DNA from 2 places in the Eubacterium ramulus genome. Region 1 is predicted to be linked to the other one. Evidence: riboswitches for the same ligand, from Rfam matches in the RefSeq annotation. Region 1 holds a riboswitch; the other holds the start of a gene.
The links. A riboswitch is a leader RNA that binds a small molecule or an ion and turns the genes downstream of it on or off. The one in region 1 is predicted to bind thiamine pyrophosphate.

Region 1 (10,697 bases):
ACATACAGACCATCTCCGCCGTAACCACAGAACATAATTCCGTCATCACGTCTGAATGGCGGTCCATGCATCCATCCTTTATCCATGAAGGACGGAACATGTCCTGCATGATGATCTACTGTTCTGCAAGGATATCCGTCTACGAACTGATGAGGTGCCCACCAGTTACCAACTTCATGTGGATTGGTCGGATCAGAAATATCTACAATACGCATGATCATTCCTTCAAAACGCTCGGATTCGCAGGAAAGATATACATAAGGACCTCCGTTATACATGAAACGATGAACACCGATGGAATGTGGTACCCCACAATCCCAGTAACCCAGATATTTCGGATTCTCCGGATCTTCTTTCAGGCTCCAGATCTGGATACCGGCCTGACATTTCATGTTCATAAGCTCGCTCTGCTCAACTAAGGCACCCGGACCTGAACCGGCTGTCATTGCACAGATCAGAAGATCATCAGCTACCTGGATCTTAGGGGTAGAGGTAGTCGGATATTCTTCCGGATCTAACAGCTGCAGATGTTTTACAAATCTTGTATGTTCCGGATCTGTAATGTCTGCGATCAGAACACCATTCTGGCTGCCGCCAAAGCAGGAACCATACAGATAATATTTTCCTTCTGCAGTCTTGTATACCTGCATCTGGAAAACACCGCTTTTACCATTCCAAGGGTTGAAATCGAGAACTTCCAGGTTTTTGATATATCCGTTATTTCCCGGTCCCTTGGCATAAAATTTGTCTGCCATAATTACGCCTCCTTTTTTCTTGATGATTTTATTCTAATCTAATCTTTTTCATACGTCAAATAAAAAAATGAGCCGTTTGCTATAACCATTTTGTTATGCATTGTGAATCGTTTTTTTCAATATTGTCACAAATCTGCGGATGGCAGGATCCCTGTGCTCATTCCGCCATACCAGACTCAGCGGATGCGTGGATTCCAGTGGCAGATACGCGAATCCGGGAGTATCCAGTGCCCGGCTCCAGCTATCCGTCACCGCTACCCCGAGGCCACACTGTACCCCCATGATCATTGCATCTGTACTGTGTACCGGTTGGATCTTCGGTGTGAATCCATAAGGTTTGCACACACTCCGAATCAGATCTGTCACATAATCGTTATCCTCTCCCGCCACCGTTAAAAACTCTTCCCCCCTGAAATCATAGGGAATCAGTTCGCCCTGGTGTGGTGCATTGGCCGTATTGTAGAGCAGCACCCGGGGAAGATCAGCAACTTTGGCATGTAAAATTCCCTGGATATTTAAGATTTTCGGTTCTATGGTGACAATGACATCTTCTTTGCCACTCTGCAAAGCCTCCTGGGAACTACGAGGCTCATAACTATTAACTTCTACCTTGACATTTGGAAATTCCTGCGAAAACTCTTTCAGCACAGGAAGCAAAATTTCAGAGATATTCCAGTTATTCAACACACCAAGATGTAACACCTGTTTTTTGTTTTCCAGCGACAGCTTTGCCCGGAGTTTCAGATCAAACAGTTCCCCACGATACCGTTCAAAAAAATCGTAAAACATCTCACCGTTTGCTGTCAGCATGATTCCGCGGTTCAGCCGCTCAAAAAGCGGGCAGCCCAGTTCTTGTTCCAGTGCCAGGATCTGCCGGCTGATGGCAGGCTGTGATACAAACAATTCCTGTGCCGCTCTGGAAAAACTCATATTTCTTGCTGCTGCCAGAAAATATTCTATCTGCAGATCATTCATTGTCTTATCTCAAATGAGAAATATATAAGGCAACGATGATCACAAGTGCAATTCCTGCAATCACGCGCGGCAACAGCATTTTATTCCCTTTTTCTGCTGCTTCTGACTGCGGCACTGTGGCTGCCTTTTCCCGCTCCTCTTTTTTCTCTGCGCCAGTCCTCGATCACAGCACGTGCCGCTGTCTCTTCTTCCGGATTGACATAGATTTCCTCGCCGAAATTATTCATCGCCAGCAGAAAATTCCCATGTTTTCCGGATCCGATCTTCTTTCGTGCGCAGACAATTTTTTCCATACGAAGACGCACTTCCACTTCCTCTGCGTCTTCTGTATTATAAACTACCAATACATTTGTCATTTTATCAATATCTACTGCCATTCTTTTTCTCCTGTCATCCTGCATTAACTAATAGAAGGTTCGGAAATTCATCGGAATTTCCGAACAAACAAAAAACCGGAAACTGCATTCTACAGTTTCCGGTTCAAAAGCTACCGACGGGAATCGAACCCGTGACCTCCTCACTACCAATGAGGTGCGCTACCTACTGTGCCACGGCAGCCTGCTCCGTAATCTCAGTGATTACCGACTTGATAAATATACAATATTTTCCCTCTTCTGTCAACACCTTTTCCATGTGTCTTTTTTCTAAACAATCGTAAATTGTCAGACTTTTGAAACAATTATCCTTTTTTGCACCTTTTCGACCTCTACTAAAAGAAATTCGCAAAAAACACTTGACATTTTCAATGATTGTTTTTATACTCTGCCTTGTAATCACATATGGGGAGCTTATATACTAGGCTGAGAGGAAGTTGAGAACTTCGACCCACAAACCTGATTTGGATAATGCCAACGTAGGGATGTATAAGGAACGAATGGACTGAGAGATACATTACCGCGTATCTCTTTTTTTAATGGAAAACCACGCAGAAACTCCAAATACGTAGTATATGATGCACACGTTCTTACCTGTAAGGTATGTATCACTACATATTCTTCCATGGTATGATCAAAATTCCATTATCTAACATCATCTAATCAGGAACATAATAAAATAATGTTATAATTGAGAGTGAACAAAGGGTTCATGAAGGGGTGCACCACCACGGGTGTATTACTTTCGTGAACTCTTTTTTCATCTGGGAAGGAGGATTTATACGATGGTCACAATCAACGGAAAAGAGGTCGTTCTTGCAGACAACACCAGTGTTTCTGCCTATCTGGAAGCCTGCAGCTACAAGACAGACCGCATCGTTGTGGAACTAAATGAAGAGATTCTACCAAAAGACCGCTATGCTGAAACCATACTGAAAGATGGCGACTGCATGGAAATCGTCACATTTGTAGGAGGAGGCTGATATTTATGAATAAGAATCCAACCAATATGCTGACACAAACGCAGATCATGGATGCACTGAACAGACGCCATTCCCCTGAAAAACAGCGCCTGCTATCCGAGGGACATGTAGCCATTGCAGGGCTTGGGGGACTTGGTTCCAATGTTGCCTGTGCACTGGCCCGCATCGGTGTCGGACATCTTCATCTCATTGATTTTGATGTGGTGGACATTACGAATCTAAATCGCCAGCAATATTTCATCGGACAACTCGGTATGTATAAAACAGATGCTCTGAAATCATTGCTGGAACAGATCAATCCATATCTGGATATCCGCACAGACTGCATCCGGGTAACCAGAGAAAATCTCCGGGAACTTTTTGCCGATGCCCCCATCGTCTGTGAAGCCTTTGACGATCCCGTAGCAAAAGCTATGCTTGTCAACGGTATTCTGGAATATTTTCCGGAAAAAAAGCTGGTGTCCGCCACTGGAATGACAGGTGCTGACAGCAGTAACACCATTACCACACGTCGGGTGATGAAAAATTTTTACCTGTGTGGCGACGCTGTATCTGAGCCATCCTATGGCAATGGGTTGATGGCACCACGAGTGGCCATCTGTGCGGCCCATGAGGCAAATATGATCACCCGGTTACTTCTGGGAAACGAAGATGTATAGCCACCTCGTGCCAAAACTGCTTCTAAGACCATAACAATTTGTCACCGTGATAATAACGCAAACATTTAGTAAAAAGAAAGGTATCGTAATCATGAATACAAATACAATCGAAGATAAATTTATACTTGGAGGACATGAATTCACCTCTCGCTTTATTCTCGGTTCCGGAAAATTTTCTCTGGAGCTAGTAAAAGCCTGTGTAGAAAAAGCAGGGGCACAGATCATCACTCTGGCTCTGCGCCGGGCCAATGAAGGCGGACTTGCAAATATTCTGGATTATATTCCGGACAATGTCACACTGCTGCCAAATACTTCCGGTGCCAGAAACGCCGAAGAAGCTGTGCGTATTGCCCGTCTCTCCCGGGAACTCGGCTGTGGTGATTTTGTAAAGATCGAAGTTGTTCACGACTCCAAATACCTGCTGCCGGATAATTATGAAACCATCAAAGCTACAGAAATCCTTGCAAAAGAAGGCTTTGTTGTCATGCCATACATGTACCCGGACCTGAATGCTGCCCGTGCACTGGCAGATGCCGGAGCAGCATGCATCATGCCCCTCGGCTCCCCGATCGGTTCCAACAAAGGTCTTAGCACCCGTGACTTTATTCAGATACTCATTGACGAAATTGATCTTCCAATCATTGTAGACGCCGGCATCGGACGCCCGTCTCAGGCCTGTGATGCCATGGAAATGGGTGCTGCCGCCGTTATGGCAAATACTGCTGTGGCCACTGCCGGCAATGTGCCGCTGATGGCTGAAGCTTTCAAAAAAGCCATTGAAGCAGGACGAAGTGCATATCTGTCCGGACTTGGACGCACCATTGAACACGGTGCCAGTGCTTCTTCCCCACTGACCGGATTTTTACAGGACTAGGAGGCGCAACCTATGGAAAATAAACATATCAATGAAAGCATTTTAAGTGAAGAGATTTTAGAAGATCAGAAGAAAAACCGTATTGATCACATGACTTATCTGCCAGATATGCAGAACATCGGCTCCGATATCATGGATCAGGTGATCGATGCCATGAACAGCTACGACTATCAGCAGTTTACTGCAGCAGATGTAAAACGTGCTCTGGCGCATACAGAGCGCACACCGCAGGATTTTCAGGCACTGCTCTCTCCTGCTGCACTGCCGTTTCTGGAAGAAATCGCCCAGGCTGCCCGAAAGGAGACAAAGGCACATTTTGGCAACAGTGTCTATATGTTCACACCGATCTATATTGCCAACTACTGTGAAAATTACTGCATTTACTGCGGTTTCAACTGTCACAATAAGATCCACCGTGCCCGCCTGACACCGGAAGAGATCGACAAAGAAATGGCCGCCATCGCCGCCACCGGTCTGCAGGAAATTCTGATTCTTACCGGAGAAAGTCCGACCATGTCCACCGTGGAATATATAGGTGAAGCATGCAAGATCGCAAAAAAATATTTCCGTGTCATCGGTCTCGAAATCTATCCGGTAAATTCTGATCAGTATGCCTATCTGCATGCCTGCGGCGCAGATTATGTAACCGTTTTTCAGGAAACTTATAATTCTGACAAATACGAAACGCTGCATCTGGCCGGTCATAAACGTATTTTCCCATATCGTATCAATGCCCAGGAGCGCGCTCTGATGGGCGGCATGCGCGGAGTCGGATTTGCCGCACTGCTTGGACTGGACGATTTTCGCAAAGACGCATTTGCCACCGGTTACCATGCTTATCTGCTGCAGCGGAAATATCCGCATGCTGAGATTGCTTTTTCCTGTCCACGGTTGCGTCCGATCATCAACAATGACCGCATCAATCCTATGGATGTCCATGAACGGCAGTTATTGCAGGTCGTCTGTGCCTACCGGCTGTTCATGCCTTATGCCAGCATTACCGTCTCCACCCGGGAGTGTGAGCGTGTCCGGGATCACCTGGTAGATATCGCAGCCACCAAGATTTCAGCCGGTGTCAGCACCGGTATCGGCAGCCATGTGGAAGATATCGAGGATAAGGGCGACGATCAGTTTGAAATTGCAGACGGCCGCTCTGTGGATGAAATCTACCAGGCTTTACTTGAACATCATCTGCAGCCGGTTATGAGTGACTATATCTATGTGTAATACAGTATCTCTTCTGGCTGTGACAAACCGGCATCTGTCCGTACATCCGTATCCGGAACAGATTACCCGCATCTGCCAGACTCATCCAAAAGGTCTGATTCTGCGGGAAAAAGATCTGGAGGCAGAGAGTTATCTGGCACTTGCTGCACAGGTGTTGGACATCTGTCACAAATATGATGTTCCTTGTATTCTCCATACGTTCTGGAAGGAAGCGATTGCACTTGGCTGCACATCCATCCATCTGCCCCTTCCTCTGCTGCGGAGGCTCTCTGAAAAAGAGATTTTGTCTTCTCCGGAGTTTGCTTCCTTCACGGTTCTTGGTACTTCCGTCCATTCCGTGGCAGAAGCCCGGGAAGCAGAACATTTGGGTGTTACCTATCTCACTGCAGGACACATTTATGTGACAGACTGTAAAAAAGGACTTGCACCCCGTGGTCTGCATTTTCTGCAGGAAGTGTGCAAGTCTGTATCCGTGCCGGTCTACGGCATCGGTGGTATTAAATTTGATCCGGTTCAATGGCAGGAACTGCAATCGGCAGGTGCCACCGGCGGTTGCATCATGTCCGGCATGATGGAGCTGTAATCAGACCGTTCGACTTGAATCATCGTCTGCTTTACAGCATATCCAGCACAAACAGGCACACGCCGGACAGAAGAAACAAAATCATGCCCGGATTGCCAAACATGGCTCCCGCCATCTCATGGAATGGCCTTTCGTACTCACCGGAACGCCATTCCAGTTTTTTCACAGACACGGCAAAGAAAATCAATCCGGCAATGCCCATGATGATCATACTGATTTCCAGTATAACCAGTCCCAGAACAGCCCCCGCATGATTGAACATCATATCGATATAAGCATACGGATCTGAAGTATCCCAGGCACTGTAATTCAGCTGTTGCAACAACAAGGAAGACAGAAAACCACCCAGCATATTCACTGTCATATGCAACGAAATCGTATATTTCAGCTTTCCGGTGCGGATATATACATAAGCAAATATGCATCCCAGTCCGAAAGCATAGAAAAACTGATGAAAATTCCCGTGAAACACACCAAAAAGCAGACCGGATAACACAACTGCTGCTTTATCTCCATATACAATGGTACGGTCTATCAGTACCTTACGAAAAATCAGTTCTTCCATCACCGGTGCCAGAACAACAGAAAAAAGTAAGGTAAACCACGGGCTTCCCTGGGACAGCAGTTCTTCCAGTTCAAAGGACAGATCCAGTCCGGTCCCCTGCGCAATAAGTGCACTCACTGCATTTCCAATGATATTTCCCACATACATCACAAAAATACAGATACACAATGTCCGGATCCACTGTCCCGGCCGCATCTCATTCCGGTAAAGCTGCATGTTCGGCAGCGCCTGCATCATCTTTGCACATACCGGGATTGCCACCAGATACAGCGGTACCATAGCCAGCAGCCAGCTTGTAACCGGAAGACCGGCTGCCTGCGGCGCAATCAGAGACACCAGCAGTGACAACAGAAACTGAACAGCAACCGTCAGAACTACCATCATAAAATAGCTGAACCCTACCCTTGAAAAAAATCTTTTGTCATCCATAAATTTATCTTCTCCATTTCTTCATCCTGTGTTCCATTTTACACCATTTGAGGTATAATATATATAGTCATTTCAAAAATAATATATCCGCAAACTCTTTCATCAAAAAATTATAAGGATACACAAACAAAAAAGGGGACATTTACTATGAAAATTGTTGATATGCACTGTGATACGTTGTCTGCCCTGCTTTCTGCAAAACGTCAGGGCAAAAACTTTGATTTTGAGAACTCTGATACTCAGATTTCATTATCTAAAATGCAGGCGGGAGACTATCTGCTCCAGAACTTCGCCATCTTTGTAAATCTCGGTGAAACCGACTCACCGCTACCGGAAGCGCTGGAAATGATTCTGCTTTTTGAATCTGAAATGGAAAAACATGCTGATCTGATCCGTCCGGTCCGTTCTTACGCTGACATCGAGCAAAACCAGGCAGATGGTGTCATGTCTGCTCTACTCACCGGCGAAGAAGGCGAGATTACAATGGGGAATCCGGATTTTCTTGATTTCTTATACAAACTCGGCATGCGTATGATGACACTCACCTGGAACTATGAAAACTCTCTCGGTTTTCCAAATGTCAGACTGGATAAGAAAGCGTCTGCTTCTTCCGACAGATACTGCCTGAGCCAGAACAAAGGTCTGAAAGAACAGGGGATTGTCTTTCTGGAAGAAATGGAACGTCTTGGCATGATCATTGATGTCTCTCACCTTTCTGATGCCGGTTTTTATGATGTACTGGAGCACACCACAAAACCTTTCGTGGCAAGCCATTCCAATGCCCGCAGTGTCTGCCCTGCAGTAAGAAATCTTACAGATGACATGGTTCGCCGGCTGGCAGAACGCGGCGGAATCACCGGTATTAATTTCTGCAAAGAATTTCTCGGAAAACCGGATGTCTCCCAGAACTATCTGGATCAGGCTGTGGTACATATAAAATATCTGATGAATCTTGGCGGAGAAGATTTTGTTGCGCTTGGTTCTGACTTTGATGGCATTACACGCTATCACGATCTGTCCGACTGCAGTGTTATGCCAAAACTGGTCCACACAATGAAAAAAGCCGGCTTGACGCCGACTCAGATTGAAAAAATCTGTTATAAAAACACCTTACGTGTCTACCGTGACCTGCTATAAATTCAAGTCGAACGCACCTAAGACCTGGTGCGTGATTCTGGTCAGAATAAGCATCCTCCCACCATTTCGTTCTCTACGCACTTGACGCGGGGGAATGCTTATTCTGCGTTAAAAGGAAGCGGGATCCGTTCACTTTTACTTATGGCATCTGAGCTTCAGGATTTTCGTCTTGATCCGTTGCAGTGCATTATCAATGGATTTCTCCGTCTTTCCCATCTTCCGGGCAATCTGCCGGTAATTCCATCCATCCAGATATGCATCCAGTACCTTATTTTCCATAGGGCTCAATGTTTCATGAATGTCCTGAAGAAATGCAGCCACCGTTTCCTGATCAATAAGCATCTGTTCCGGATTATCCTGAGGACTATTCAGACTGTCCTCCAGAGGTACTGTTTCCGAATCCATATCGGACCCGGACAGCGATACATATGCATTCAGAGGAACATGCTTCTTTCGCCCTGCAGCTTCAATTGCATGATAAATCTGCCTGCTGATGCACAGTTCTGCAAAATGAAAAAAACTGCTTTTTTTGCTGTCAAAATCCCGCACTGCTTTAAACAGGCCGATCATTCCTTCCTGCACCAGATCATCAGTATCCCCGCCAAGTAAAAAGACAGCATTTGCCTTTTTACGGACGAAGTATTTATATTTTTCCATCAGAAAATCCATCACAGCGGAATCTCCGTCCCGCAGTTGTTCAATCAGTTCTTCGTCCGTAAAGGCATCATACTGTCTTTTCATATCTTATGATTCCGTTCTTGTTATTTTTTCTGCAGGCGCTGGCGCACGATCTCATAAGCCAGAACTCCTGCTGCCACAGAAGCGTTCAGGGAATCAATATCCCCTTTCATCGGAATGGATGCCGTAAAATCACAGTTTTCTCTTACTAACTTACTGACACCATCACCTTCGTTTCCGATGACCAGACCGATCGGTCCGGTTAGATTCTGACGGTACATCACTTCACCGTCCATATCTGCACATACAAACCACAGCCCCTGTTTTTTCAATTCCTTCATGGTGGCACTCAGATTTGTCACTTTCGCCACCGGTGTATAGTTTAAGGCTCCCGCGGAAGTCTTTGCCACCGTAGCAGTCAAACCAACGGCACGGTTTTTCGGAATGATGACACCGTGTGCCCCCGCCAGGTTAGCAGTACGGATGATAGCTCCCAAATTATGCGGATCTTCAATTCCATCTAACAGAAAGATAAATGGCGGCTCTCCGTTTTCCTCAGCTTTTGCCAGAATATCCTCCACAGTTGCATAATTGTATGCTGCCGCATAAGCGATAACCCCCTGATGTTTCTTTGTTTCAGACATATTATCAAGACGGTCTTTGGAAACAAATTTTACCATAGTACCATGTTTCTTTGCCTCTCGCAAAATTGTTTTGATCGGACCATCCTGACAGCCCTCCAGCACAAATACCTTGTCAATCGTCTTGCCGGAACGAAATGCTTCCAGAACCGCATTTCTGCCCTCGATGGTTAATTCTTCATATCTCATGTATGTTCTCCTGGTTATTTCTTATTTTTTATTTAAGCACTCAGACGCTTCTTTTGACCTGTACAGATCATGAACGGTGTGTTTTTTCTTCTTTACCCAAACCGTCCAGTCCCAGAACGGTCAGTTCCAGAATCCGGTCAAACCGATCCGCCAGATACAGATATCCCATCAGAGCCTCAAATCCTGTAGCCCGTCGGTAATCACTCATACTTGCATTTTTCGCCATAGTTGGAGACTTCGCATTCCGGCCACGCTTGTAGACCGCTTCTTCCTCTTCGGACAGCACCGGAAGCAGATATTCCATCATGGCGGACTGGGAATGTGCCTTCACCAGATGGCTTGTATGATTGTGAAGCTGGCTGGCTTTCGTATTACCCTGTGCAACAATCATGGAACGGATGACCAGATCATAAATACCGTCTCCGATATAAGCCAGTGTCAGCGGCGAGTATGTCCGGATATCTCCTTTTCGAATATCAAATGTTTCACGGATTGCACTGAAAATTGGCAATGCTGCAGTATCTACGCTCTTTTCCATGTAACTCCTTCTCTTGTATCCTTCAGAATAATTCCCATTGCAGCCAGTTCATCACGGATTTCGTCCGCACGGGCAAAGTTTTTCTCTTTT
Region 2 (10,697 bases), 1.0 Mb from region 1:
TACGGTAACCTGTCCATCCAAATGATTATATTTTATGGCATTCTCAACAAGATTGTATACCATCCTGTAAATAAGGATATCACTTCCTCGCAGCGTTATATCTTTGCATTTTCCAATTAATTTTATATTTTTTTCCTGTGCGAGAGGTTCCAAATCCGCCAATACCTCATCTACAAGAGCATCCACTGCAATTACCTCATCCCGTTCCACAGTCTGAAGTTCACTCATGTCGAGAAGCGTCTTTACCATTTTGTTGAGTCTGTCGTTCTGTTCGGTAACCATTTTTATCGTTTGCATAGTATCTGCATCATTTCCCGGATGCCGGGTTGCATTATATAAATCAAGCTGTACCTGCATCAGAGACAACGGCGTTCTGAGCTCATGCGCTGCATTTGCAGTAAATTGTCTCTGTATCTCAAATGCATCCGAAAGACGCGTAAGCATCTTGTTGTACGAAATACTAAGTTGGTTGAGTTCTTTCACTTTGTTTTCTTCTATTTGTGAATCTGCCAGATTCTGTGCCTCTACCTCCTCGATTTTATCAGAAAACTCCCGAATTGGTCTGAGTGCATGCCCGCTTATAAAATAGGTGACTACCCCACCCATAAGCGCCAGTACGGCTGAGATTATAAAACTGTTTCTTTTATAGTCAGCTTTATTATTGTACACCTGCAAAGAAAAGTCATTTGCAAACTCATCCCACTTATCCTCAGGAATGCTGATATATATTTCATCCGAATCATCCACATTTACATCTTCCTGAGCATCAACAGCCTCTTGCAGGGAGTCGATATAATACACACCATTTTTATAGACAAGCATCGTCAGGCAGCCACATATGACTGCAATATATAATGTAATGATACAGGTCAGTCTCCACTGCAGCGACATTTTTTTCATTGATCGAACTCCTCTCGTATTTTATAGCCCTCACCCACTTTGTTCAAAATCGGGTCATATTCCAGCACAGCCTTAAGTTTTCTTCTAAGGGAAGACATATGCACCCGGATGGATCCACTAAAACTGTCCGCAGTTGCATCCCAGACATGCTCGATCAGTTCCTCCTGGCTTACCGGTCTGCCCAGATTCAGAAGCAAATATTCCAAAATACCACTTTCTTTTCTTGTCAGGGGAACCGGTTTCCCTTTTGCATATGCCTCACGTTTTACCGTGTCGAACCTTATCCCGCCACTTTCCAGACATACATTCTTCTGCACAAATTTTCTTCTTGTCAGGCTTCTGATACGTGCCTCAAGCTCCTGCAGATGGAACGGTTTTTCCATATAATCATTTGCTCCTGCATCCAGTCCTTCCACTTTATCTGCGATCTGTCCTCTTGCTGATAATATAAGAACCTTTGTCTCCTCATTTCTCTGTCTGAGTTCCTTCAGGATCTCCATCCCATCCATCCCGGGCAGATTCAGATCCAGAACGATCAGATCATAATTCTCTGCCAGAATACATTCAAAAGCCTCTTCCCCATCATAGCAGGTATCCACTTCATATCCGGCAGCATACAGGCTTTTTGCAACTGTATCACATATTTGTTTTTCATCTTCAACTATTAATAATCTCAAAATGTTTTCACCTGTTTCTTAACAAAAATTTTACAACAGTTATTGTATAATACCAAAGTCAGCTGGTCAACAAATACAACAAACAAAGGAGCAACAATATCTTGAAATGTAAAAAAATAGGTCAAATGTTTGTGCTCATCGCAGGTATCACTATGGTGAGTTATGGTGCGATCCGGGGGGAAGCAGCTACTGTGCTTGCTAAAGCAATAAAATTATGTCTGGAGTGTGTCGGAATTGGATAAGAAAAAGAAATCACGATCAAAAAAAATAGCCGGAATTCGTGGATGGATACAGGCAGTTGCCACGCTGCTCACCAATATCCACATTCCAAATTTATTTAAAGGCAAAATATATCAGGGGAACGCAAAAGCAGTATGTGTACCGGGCTTAAACTGTTATTCCTGTCCCGCTGCAACGGGAGCATGTCCGATCGGTGCCTTTCAGGCGGTCGTCGGATCATCCAGATTTAAATTTTCCTACTACATCACCGGCTTTTTTATTTTACTCGGTGTGACACTTGGAAGATTTATATGTGGTTTTTTGTGTCCGTTTGGATGGTTTCAGGATCTGCTTCATAAAATCCCCGGGAAAAAGTTTTCAACAGCCCGGCTGAAGCCACTCAGATACCTGAAATACATCATCCTTATTGTTTTCGTTATCCTTCTACCGATGCTTATAACGAACTCAATCGGAATGGGAGACCCGTTCTTCTGTAAATATATTTGTCCGCAAGGTGTTCTGGAAGGGGCTATCCCACTTTCACTTGGAAACGCTGCGATACGATCTGCACTGGGAACTCTTTTTTCCTTTAAATGCCTTATTTTAATTACGGTTGTTGTGTTAAGTATTTTGTTTTACAGACCTTTCTGTAAATGGATCTGTCCTCTTGGCGCAATCTACTCATTGTTTAATAAGATAAGCTTTCTCACGATCAAAGTTGAGAACAGCAAATGTGTCGGATGTAATCAATGTGTAACCGCATGTAAAATGGATGTGGATGTATGTAAGACGCCAGATCATCCGGAATGCATACGATGCGGTGCCTGCATAAAGGCTTGTCCGAAAGATGCCATCCACTATCAGTTTATGGGAAAACCCTGTAAGAAAAAGAAGCACAGCAGTCAGTAACAGACAACCGGTAACTATTTATTTTTTGCAGAATCACTGCACATTATATCATTACGAAAAGGAGCAATTACTCATGAAAACAAAAAGATCTTTATTACTTATTTTTACACTCTGCGCAGCATTATCGCTTACTGCATGTAACGGAAAACAACCTGCTAACACAGAAAAACCGCAGGATACCCAGACAGAATCCAGTACAGCTTCTTCTGATGATTCCAGTTCTGAACTGGATGATTTATATCAGCAGGAAAACCAGCTTTTTGCAGATCATAAAGACGTATGGGACAAGGTATTTGGCATGATGAGCAAAAGCACTGCTGATCCAAGCGGAAATTATGCCGATTATCTGGCAGGCACTGTGGAATCAAACAAAGACTCCTTCACAGAGGATGAGTTGAAAACACTTAATGATGATATTGAAACGATTAGAAAAATTGAAGAAAAAATCGCCGCAATTGAAAAGAAAAATGCTGCATCCGACAGCAACAGTGAGAAAAACAATTCCGACGATGTATCTCCTTTCAAAGATTTTTCCGCAAAGGATTTTGATGGCAATTCTGTTGATGAAAGCCTGTTTTCCAAAAATGCCGTAACCGCTGTTAATTTCTGGTTTACCGGATGCAAACCTTGTGTTGCTGAATTATCTAAACTGAATGAACTGAACGATGCTATCAAAGCAGCCGGTGGTGAAGTAATAGGAATCAACACAGAAACCTTCGACGGAAATGAAACAGCCATAAAAGAAGCTGCAGATATCCTGAAAAGCCAGGGCGCCAAATATCGCAATCTTTCCGTTGATTCTTCTTCTGCTGCAGGTAAATACGCTTCCAATATCATGGCCTTTCCTACAACAATCCTGGTCGACAGAAATGGCAATATTGTAGGTGAGCCTATGCTCGGCGGAATTGATGATCAGAAGAACTATGATACTTTGATGAAACAGATTCAGTCTGTCATTGATGCAGACAGCGCGAATAAATAATCCTGTTCATGAAAATATAAGTGTAAACTTTGAAAGAAGCTGTCTCTCATTCGAAAGACAGCTTCTCTTATTTTTTCTAAATTTTGATTATAAAATATCAATATACTCCCCTGCAAGTGCCTTATTCATACTGCGCACTGCACAGAATTTTCCACACATACTACATGTGTCACTGTGATCTTCTTCCGGGCTTCTGCTGTCGCGGATTGCTTTTGCAGTCTCCGGATCCAGTGCACATGCATACTGGGCATCCCAGTCAAGTTTCTGACGAGCCTCTGCCATCTTGTCGTCGATATCACGGGCTCCCGGAACACCTTTTGCAATATCTGCTGCATGAGCTGCAATTTTAGATGCGATAATTCCCTGTTTTACATCTTCTACGTTTGGAAGTGCCAGATGCTCTGCCGGTGTAACATAACACAGGAAAGCTGCTCCATTCATTGCTGCCACAGCACCACCGATGGCACTTGTGATATGGTCATATCCAGGTGCGATATCAGTTACGATCGGTCCTAATACATAGAACGGTGCGCCCATACAGATACTCTGCTGTACTTTCATATTTGCAGCTACCTGATCAAGCGGCACATGGCCCGGGCCTTCTACCATAACCTGTACGTTGTGATCCCATGCTCTCTTGGTCAGTTCTCCAAGTCTTACCAGCTCTTCAATCTGACATACATCTGTGGCATCTGCCAGACAACCCGGTCTGCAGGCATCACCCAGAGAAACGGTCACATCATACTCTTCGCAGATATCAAGGATTTCATCATAATACTCGTAAAACGGATTTTCCTCTCCGGTCATGCTCATCCATGCAAATACCAGACTTCCGCCACGGCTTACGATGTTCATTTTACGTTTATGTTTTTTGATCTGTTCAATGGTCTTTCTTGTAATTCCACAGTGGAGTGTCACAAAATCCACTCCATCTTCGGCATGCATCCGAATGACATCAATAAAATCTCTGGCTGTCAATGTAGCCAGATCTCTCTGATAATGGATGACGCTGTCATAAACCGGAACGGTACCGATCATGGCCGGACATTCGCTTGTCAGCTTTCTTCTGAATGGCTGGGTATTTCCGTGGCTGGACAGATCCATGATTGCCTCAGCACCCAGATTTACTGCGCTCATTACTTTCTGCATCTCAATATCGTAATCTTTACAGTCTCTGGATACTCCCAGATTTACATTGATTTTGGTACGCAGCATGCTGCCGACTCCCTCCGGATTCAAGCAGGTATGATTCCTGTTTGCGCAAATGGCTACTTTACCCTCTGCTACCAGCTTCATCAGCGCCTCGGACGTCATATGTTCTTTCTTCGCAACAGCCTCGATCTCCGGTGTCACGATTCCTTTTCTTGCTGCGTCCATCTGTGTTGTGTAATTTCTCATCTTGTTCTCCTTCTTCTATTTTATGGATTTTCATAACAACTCCTGTGAGCGAGGACGTGCAGTGATTCTGAAACAGATATGTCAGCTTATGCTGACCAGAATCACGCACCAGGTCTCACGTACGTTTGACTTGCATTTTCACACAGAGTCGTTTTCACAACATTTTTCTTATGCGACAGAAGGTGGTGCTCCCAATCTGCCGCTATGCATTACCTTTTTACGTTACTGTTCATTGATCACATGTAGTAAAGCGGACATTTGCAATCCGCTTTCGCTACTTGATCACGCTTGCATGCGTATTTTCTTATTTTTATTGGCTCATTTTCATTTCTTTTTTCGCCGGATGTCTGTACATACTGATCACGCCGCCTTTCTGCAGCGCAGTTACAAGAAAATATGCAAGGATACTTCCTACTACTGTGGAAACAAGAAATGGCACAATGTATACAAACAAACCTCCCGGATTTAATCCCATCATCAGTTTTGCAACCGGATAAGCAGCCAGACCGCCAAGGATTCCGGTTCCGGATGCCTCTGCGATACAGGTCAGCCACAGTTTTCGGAATGCCATATAAGCCAGACCACAGCATAATGCACCGATCATACTTCCCGGGAATGCCATCAGGCTTCCCAGTCCCAGCAGATTACGGAGCAGGCTTGCGCAAAATGCAATGCCGACCCCCCATCCCGGTCCAAGTACAACCGCCGCCAGAATATTTACCATATGCTGCACCGGTGCACATTTGCTGCCAAAAATCGGAAAACTGAGCAGGCTTCCTACCACAGCAACCGCTGTCAGAACACCCGCCATCGCAAGTTTTTTCACTGTGTCACTCTGTTTCATTTTCTCTTAACCTCCTTTTTATGCTTTTTTATTTATTTTTTCCACCTGAATACAGCTCTCATTTATCATAAAGTATATTGGGCGGTAAAAATCTTTTATTTTCATCACTTAATTTACTGACGTAAATTCGTTTTTTATCGCAAATCCATGATCCATCGGTCCACTGCCGGATCCCAGATCCAGCATGGCTGCCAACGCACCGGAAATATATTCCTTTGCACGTTCTACTGCCGTCTGCAGATCATAACCTTTTGCCAGATTAGAAGCAATGGCTGAGGATAAAGTGCATCCGGTTCCATGGGTATTCGGATTGTCAATACGTTTTCCTTCAAACCAGTGATACGTGCCATCTGCAAAAAGCAGGTCATTGGCCGTATGAATCTGATGTCCGCCTTTGCAAAGTACCGCACAGTCATACTCCTTTGAAATCTGCTCTGCTGCCCGGATCATATCCTCTGCGCTTTTGATTTTCATTCCGGTCAGCACTTCTGCCTCCGGAATGTTTGGTGTCAGAACAGTGGCCAGTGGAAATAATTTCTGTTTTAACGTATCCGTGGCATCCTCACTGATAAGCCGCGCCCCGCTGGTCGCCACCATCACCGGATCCACTACGATATTTTTTGCTTTATACCGCTCCAGTTTTTCTGCGATCACACAGATCAGCCCTTTCTCGGAAACCATTCCGATCTTGACTGCATCCGGAAAAATATCCGTAAAAATACTATCCAGTTCCTGTCCCAGAAACTCCGGCGTTGCATTTAAGATTCCCATGACACCGGTCGTGTTCTGGGCAGTCAGGGCTGTGATCGCGCTCATGGCATATACACCATTTGCCATCATTGTCTTGATATCCGCCTGAATGCCGGCACCTCCGCTGGAATCACTTCCGGCAATTGTTACTGCTGTTTTCATATACTTCACCTCCTCTGATCTGTCACAACGATTTACTGTTTCATCCAGGATTGCCGGAAATCCAGCAATGAAGTCAAATACAACTCCCCGGTCTCACGCACGCCTTCCTGATCGGTCTCACCGTCCGCATCGTATACGCCAATTGTCCGAAACCCTGCATTTTTTGCGGTTTTCAACGCATAGAGAGAATCTTCAAAAACCAGTGTTTCTTCTGGTTTTGTGCCAAGACTTTTTGCTGCCAGCTGATAAATCAGCGGTTCATGCTTGCTGATTCCCACTTCCCCGGTGGTATAAATCTGCTGCAGATACCCATACAGACCATTTCGCTGCAATGCCTTTGTCACATGCTCCCGCGGACTGGAAGTTGCTGCGATCATTTTTACATTTTGATCCTGCAAAAAGTGCAACAGTTCTTTCGCCCCTTCTTTGGGCTGTACTTCATAAAAATAGAAGTCCCGGATCATCTGTTCGATTCCATTTAAAATTTCCTGAGGTGTATCCGGAAGCTGATACTGTTCTTTCAAATAATCCGCACCCTGCTCCATGCTCATGGAAAACAGGATCTGACTCAAACCTGCTTCCGGTTGAATACCACGTTTTTGCAGATACCGAACTCCAAGGTCATTCCAGACTGCCATGGAATCCAGTAATACACCATCCAGGTCAAAAATTGCACCGCAAATTTCTGTTTCTGGAATTCCACCTTTCCGTGTGATATCTTTCTGAGTCAAATTCTCCTGCATTACTTCTTTCTGAATCATGCCTTCACCATTTCTGCCGTAGCAATTTTCAGATCTTGTGCTGCTTTTCTGATATCCGGCTGCGCATAGATCGCACTGATCACCGCGATACCGCAAATACCGCTTCCAGCCAGTGTGGACACATTTTCCTGTGTGATACCGCCGATGGCAATAACCGGAATGGATACCGCTTCACAGATTGCTTTCAATGTCTCATGCGGCACCTCTGTGGCATCATCCTTGGAACCGGTCGGGAATACCGCACCGACTCCCAGATAATCTGCTCCATGCTTTTCTGCCAGAATCGCCTGCTCTACTGTCTGAGCTGACACACCGATGATCTTATCCGGACCTAATTTTGCACGGACATCTCCGGCTTCCATATCACTCTGTCCCACATGCACACCGTCTGCATCCATGGCCAGTGCAATATCCACATTGTCATTGATAATGAACGGTACGTTATATTCTCTGCAAAGCACCTGCAAATCCTTTGCTTCTTCCATAAAATGCGCCTCATCCAGTTGTTTTTCTCTTAACTGTACAAAGGTTACGCCGCCCTCCAGACTTTCTTTTACCACAGAATGCAACGTTCTTCCATTCAACCAGTGACTGTCTGTCACTGCATATAAAAGTAACTGATCCTTTGTCAATATATCTCTATCGAATTTCATATTTTGCCCCCTGATCTAACATCTGTGCGCTCATGTTGTAAATGGCATCGATGATACGATTACGATATGTAGCATTGCCATCCCCTTCCTGCATGTTGCCCCAGCCAATCTCACCGGCAAGTCCCATGACACACACTGCTGCCGCTGCCGCCTCCAGCTGATCATCCGGATTTGCGGTAATATATGCGGTCATCACGCCGGATAACTGACAACCGGTTCCTGTGATTTTTCCCATTTCCGGCCTGCCATTCCGGATGACATAACATGTTTCTCCGTCACTGACCAGATCAATGGCTCCGGTAATGGCTACGATAGAACCGCTCTTTTTCGCAAACTCTTTCACAAATGAAACTGCCTGATCCAAAGTTTCTTCTGTCACAGCATCTGCCACATCTGCATCGACACCTTTTGTGGTGCCACTTCCGGATGCCAGTGTCTTAATCTCAGAAATATTGCCACGGATCACAGTCGGATGTAAAGTATCCATAAGCTCAATGGCGGTTCCGGTGCGAAGTGCGGATGCACCTGCTCCTACCGGATCCAGTAAAACCGGATGTCCCATCTCTTTTGCCCGTTTTCCTGCAAGCAACATTCCTGCGATCGTTCGTTTATTTAACGTCCCGATATTGATATTCAGGCCGCCGCAGATGCTGGTGATATCTTCCACTTCCTCTGCCTCATCTGCCATGATCGGGCTTCCGCCACAGGCAAGCAGTACGTTTGCCACATCATTTACGGTTACATAATTTGTGATATTGTGTACCAGAGGTACCTGCGTTCTCACATTTTCCAGACATGTTCCTAACATTTTATTTTTCTCCTTAAAAGCAATTTATCATCAAAAAACACACGATCAGTATTATTTTATAATCATCATTTTAAGCAATGAACACAAAAGCGGATACACCAAAATCGGCATATCCGCTTAATAAACAATACAAAAAATACTGCATCCGCTGTATCCCTACGTTGGCATTATCCAAATCAGGTTACGGGTCCAGACCACTTAGTCTGCTCTCAGCCTGCTGTCGGCAAGCTCCCCATTTATTCTCTTGTCAGGTTTCACAGAACAATTCCTGCAAAACATACGGTCAATTATTATCTGATGTTTCATCTCAGACACTCTCATTAACTGACGACATTATAGCACTGCACTTTTTTAATTGCAATATATCTTTCCGAATTTTTCGCATTGTGTTAGAATGGTGTTACAGTTCACTCATCATATGTATTCAAATATTGATCATGCTTGCATGAGGAAATATTTGGATACATAATGATGAAGGGAGCGCCTTTTTATGAGCAAAAGTAGTAGCGTAGCTACGGAGAAGTCCTGAAAGGACGTTTTGCGAATGGCGCGTGTGAACAGTAACAGAATGGTTACATTACTGTTCACCACTTGCAAAATGGGGAGTCTCAACTCAGACTGAGATAAAATCTATTATTTGGGAGAAATCACATTATGACAAACACGGCAAAAACGCCGCATCCGGTCACCGCCGGACATTCGGAACGCAACATCAGCTTCGATCTGATTCGTATTCTGGCAATTTTTCTTGTCATGTACAATCACCGCGAAACTTATATCTTTTATCATCATGTGCCACACATGGGACTGCGCTACATTCTTTCCATGTGCGGAGCAGCTTTCTGCAAATGCGGACCACCGCTTTTCTTTATGGTATCCGGTGCCCTGATCCTTCACAAAAAAGAATCTTTCCGACGGATTTTTCAGCACCGTATTTTACGGATTTTAATCGTAATGGTGATCCTAAGCATCCTGATCGTGACACTGATCCCGGATTCGGATTCCTTTCTCAAAACATTTTTTTCCGGACTGAACTGGTATCTGTATGCCTATATAGGTTACCTGTTGATGCTCCCGTTTCTGCGAATTCTGGTAAACCATATGACAAGAAAAGATATGCGGCTGTTTTTTATTCTGACAGCCATCGCATACTCCGTCAGCGGCATCCTGATTCCTTTTCGAGGTGTGGAAGAAGCATTTACCGGATTCCTTCCCATTTTCAGTTCACCCTTCGGAAGCAGCTGCTGGAACCTGGCATTTCCGGTACTTGCCTACTGTCTGGTCAGTTTTTCCAAACACGAAGAAAACCCGGCCCGAAAAAAGCGGATGCTTCTGATACTTCTGATCGGTACCATCGCCAGCCTGGTCATCGCCATGCTTCTGATGAATTATGATCTGACCGCAAAGCACGGTAAACATATGGAACTGATCGCACAGCATGCTGTTTTGTTTCCCTGCTGCTTTATTTTTTATGGTTTATACGAAGGTTTTTCCGGAAAATCCATCCGGCTGCCTTTCTCAGGAAAAGTGCTGGCAGAATTCTCAGCAGCTACGTTCGGCATGTTCCTGATTGAGACACACACCGGATTTTCAGAACAGATTTTTGACTTTGTAGCATCCTGGTTTCCGCATTC

Region 2: linked by a shared signal. The riboswitch ahead of thiM (hydroxyethylthiazole kinase) and the one ahead of thiS (sulfur carrier protein ThiS) in region 1 are both predicted to bind thiamine pyrophosphate.

What each region holds. Positions count from the first base shown of each region.
Region 1 covers NZ_CP173382.1:1,758,975-1,769,671, forward strand. The annotation lists gene ACIRUQ_RS08415 (LVIVD repeat-containing protein) at 1-755, opposite strand, end outside; gene ACIRUQ_RS08420 (LysR family transcriptional regulator) at 849-1,730, opposite strand; gene ACIRUQ_RS08425 (hypothetical protein) at 1,811-2,107, opposite strand; tRNA gene ACIRUQ_RS08430 (tRNA-Thr) at 2,216-2,288, opposite strand; TPP riboswitch at 2,501-2,607, shown strand; gene thiS (sulfur carrier protein ThiS) at 2,890-3,087, shown strand; gene thiF (sulfur carrier protein ThiS adenylyltransferase ThiF) at 3,093-3,746, shown strand; gene ACIRUQ_RS08445 (thiazole synthase) at 3,838-4,620, shown strand; gene thiH (2-iminoacetate synthase ThiH) at 4,633-5,847, shown strand; gene ACIRUQ_RS08455 (thiamine phosphate synthase) at 5,840-6,430, shown strand; gene ACIRUQ_RS08460 (CPBP family intramembrane glutamic endopeptidase) at 6,462-7,424, opposite strand; gene ACIRUQ_RS08465 (dipeptidase) at 7,572-8,561, shown strand; gene sigH (RNA polymerase sporulation sigma factor SigH) at 8,697-9,302, opposite strand; gene rlmB (23S rRNA (guanosine(2251)-2'-O)-methyltransferase RlmB) at 9,323-10,069, opposite strand; gene ACIRUQ_RS08480 (Mini-ribonuclease 3) at 10,137-10,607, opposite strand; gene cysS (cysteine--tRNA ligase) at 10,592-10,697, opposite strand, start outside.
Region 2 covers NZ_CP173382.1:2,755,630-2,766,326, forward strand. The annotation lists gene ACIRUQ_RS12855 (cell wall metabolism sensor histidine kinase WalK) at 1-900, opposite strand, end outside; gene ACIRUQ_RS12860 (response regulator transcription factor) at 897-1,577, opposite strand; gene ACIRUQ_RS12865 (CD1871A family CXXC motif-containing protein) at 1,703-1,819, shown strand; gene ACIRUQ_RS12870 (4Fe-4S binding protein) at 1,812-2,705, shown strand; gene ACIRUQ_RS12875 (TlpA disulfide reductase family protein) at 2,779-3,687, shown strand; gene thiC (phosphomethylpyrimidine synthase ThiC) at 3,775-5,085, opposite strand; gene thiW (energy coupling factor transporter S component ThiW) at 5,396-5,929, opposite strand; gene thiD (bifunctional hydroxymethylpyrimidine kinase/phosphomethylpyrimidine kinase) at 6,038-6,841, opposite strand; gene ACIRUQ_RS12895 (HAD family phosphatase) at 6,874-7,602, opposite strand; gene thiE (thiamine phosphate synthase) at 7,599-8,255, opposite strand; gene thiM (hydroxyethylthiazole kinase) at 8,242-9,063, opposite strand; TPP riboswitch at 9,200-9,308, opposite strand; gene ACIRUQ_RS12910 (acyltransferase) at 9,718-10,697, shown strand, end outside.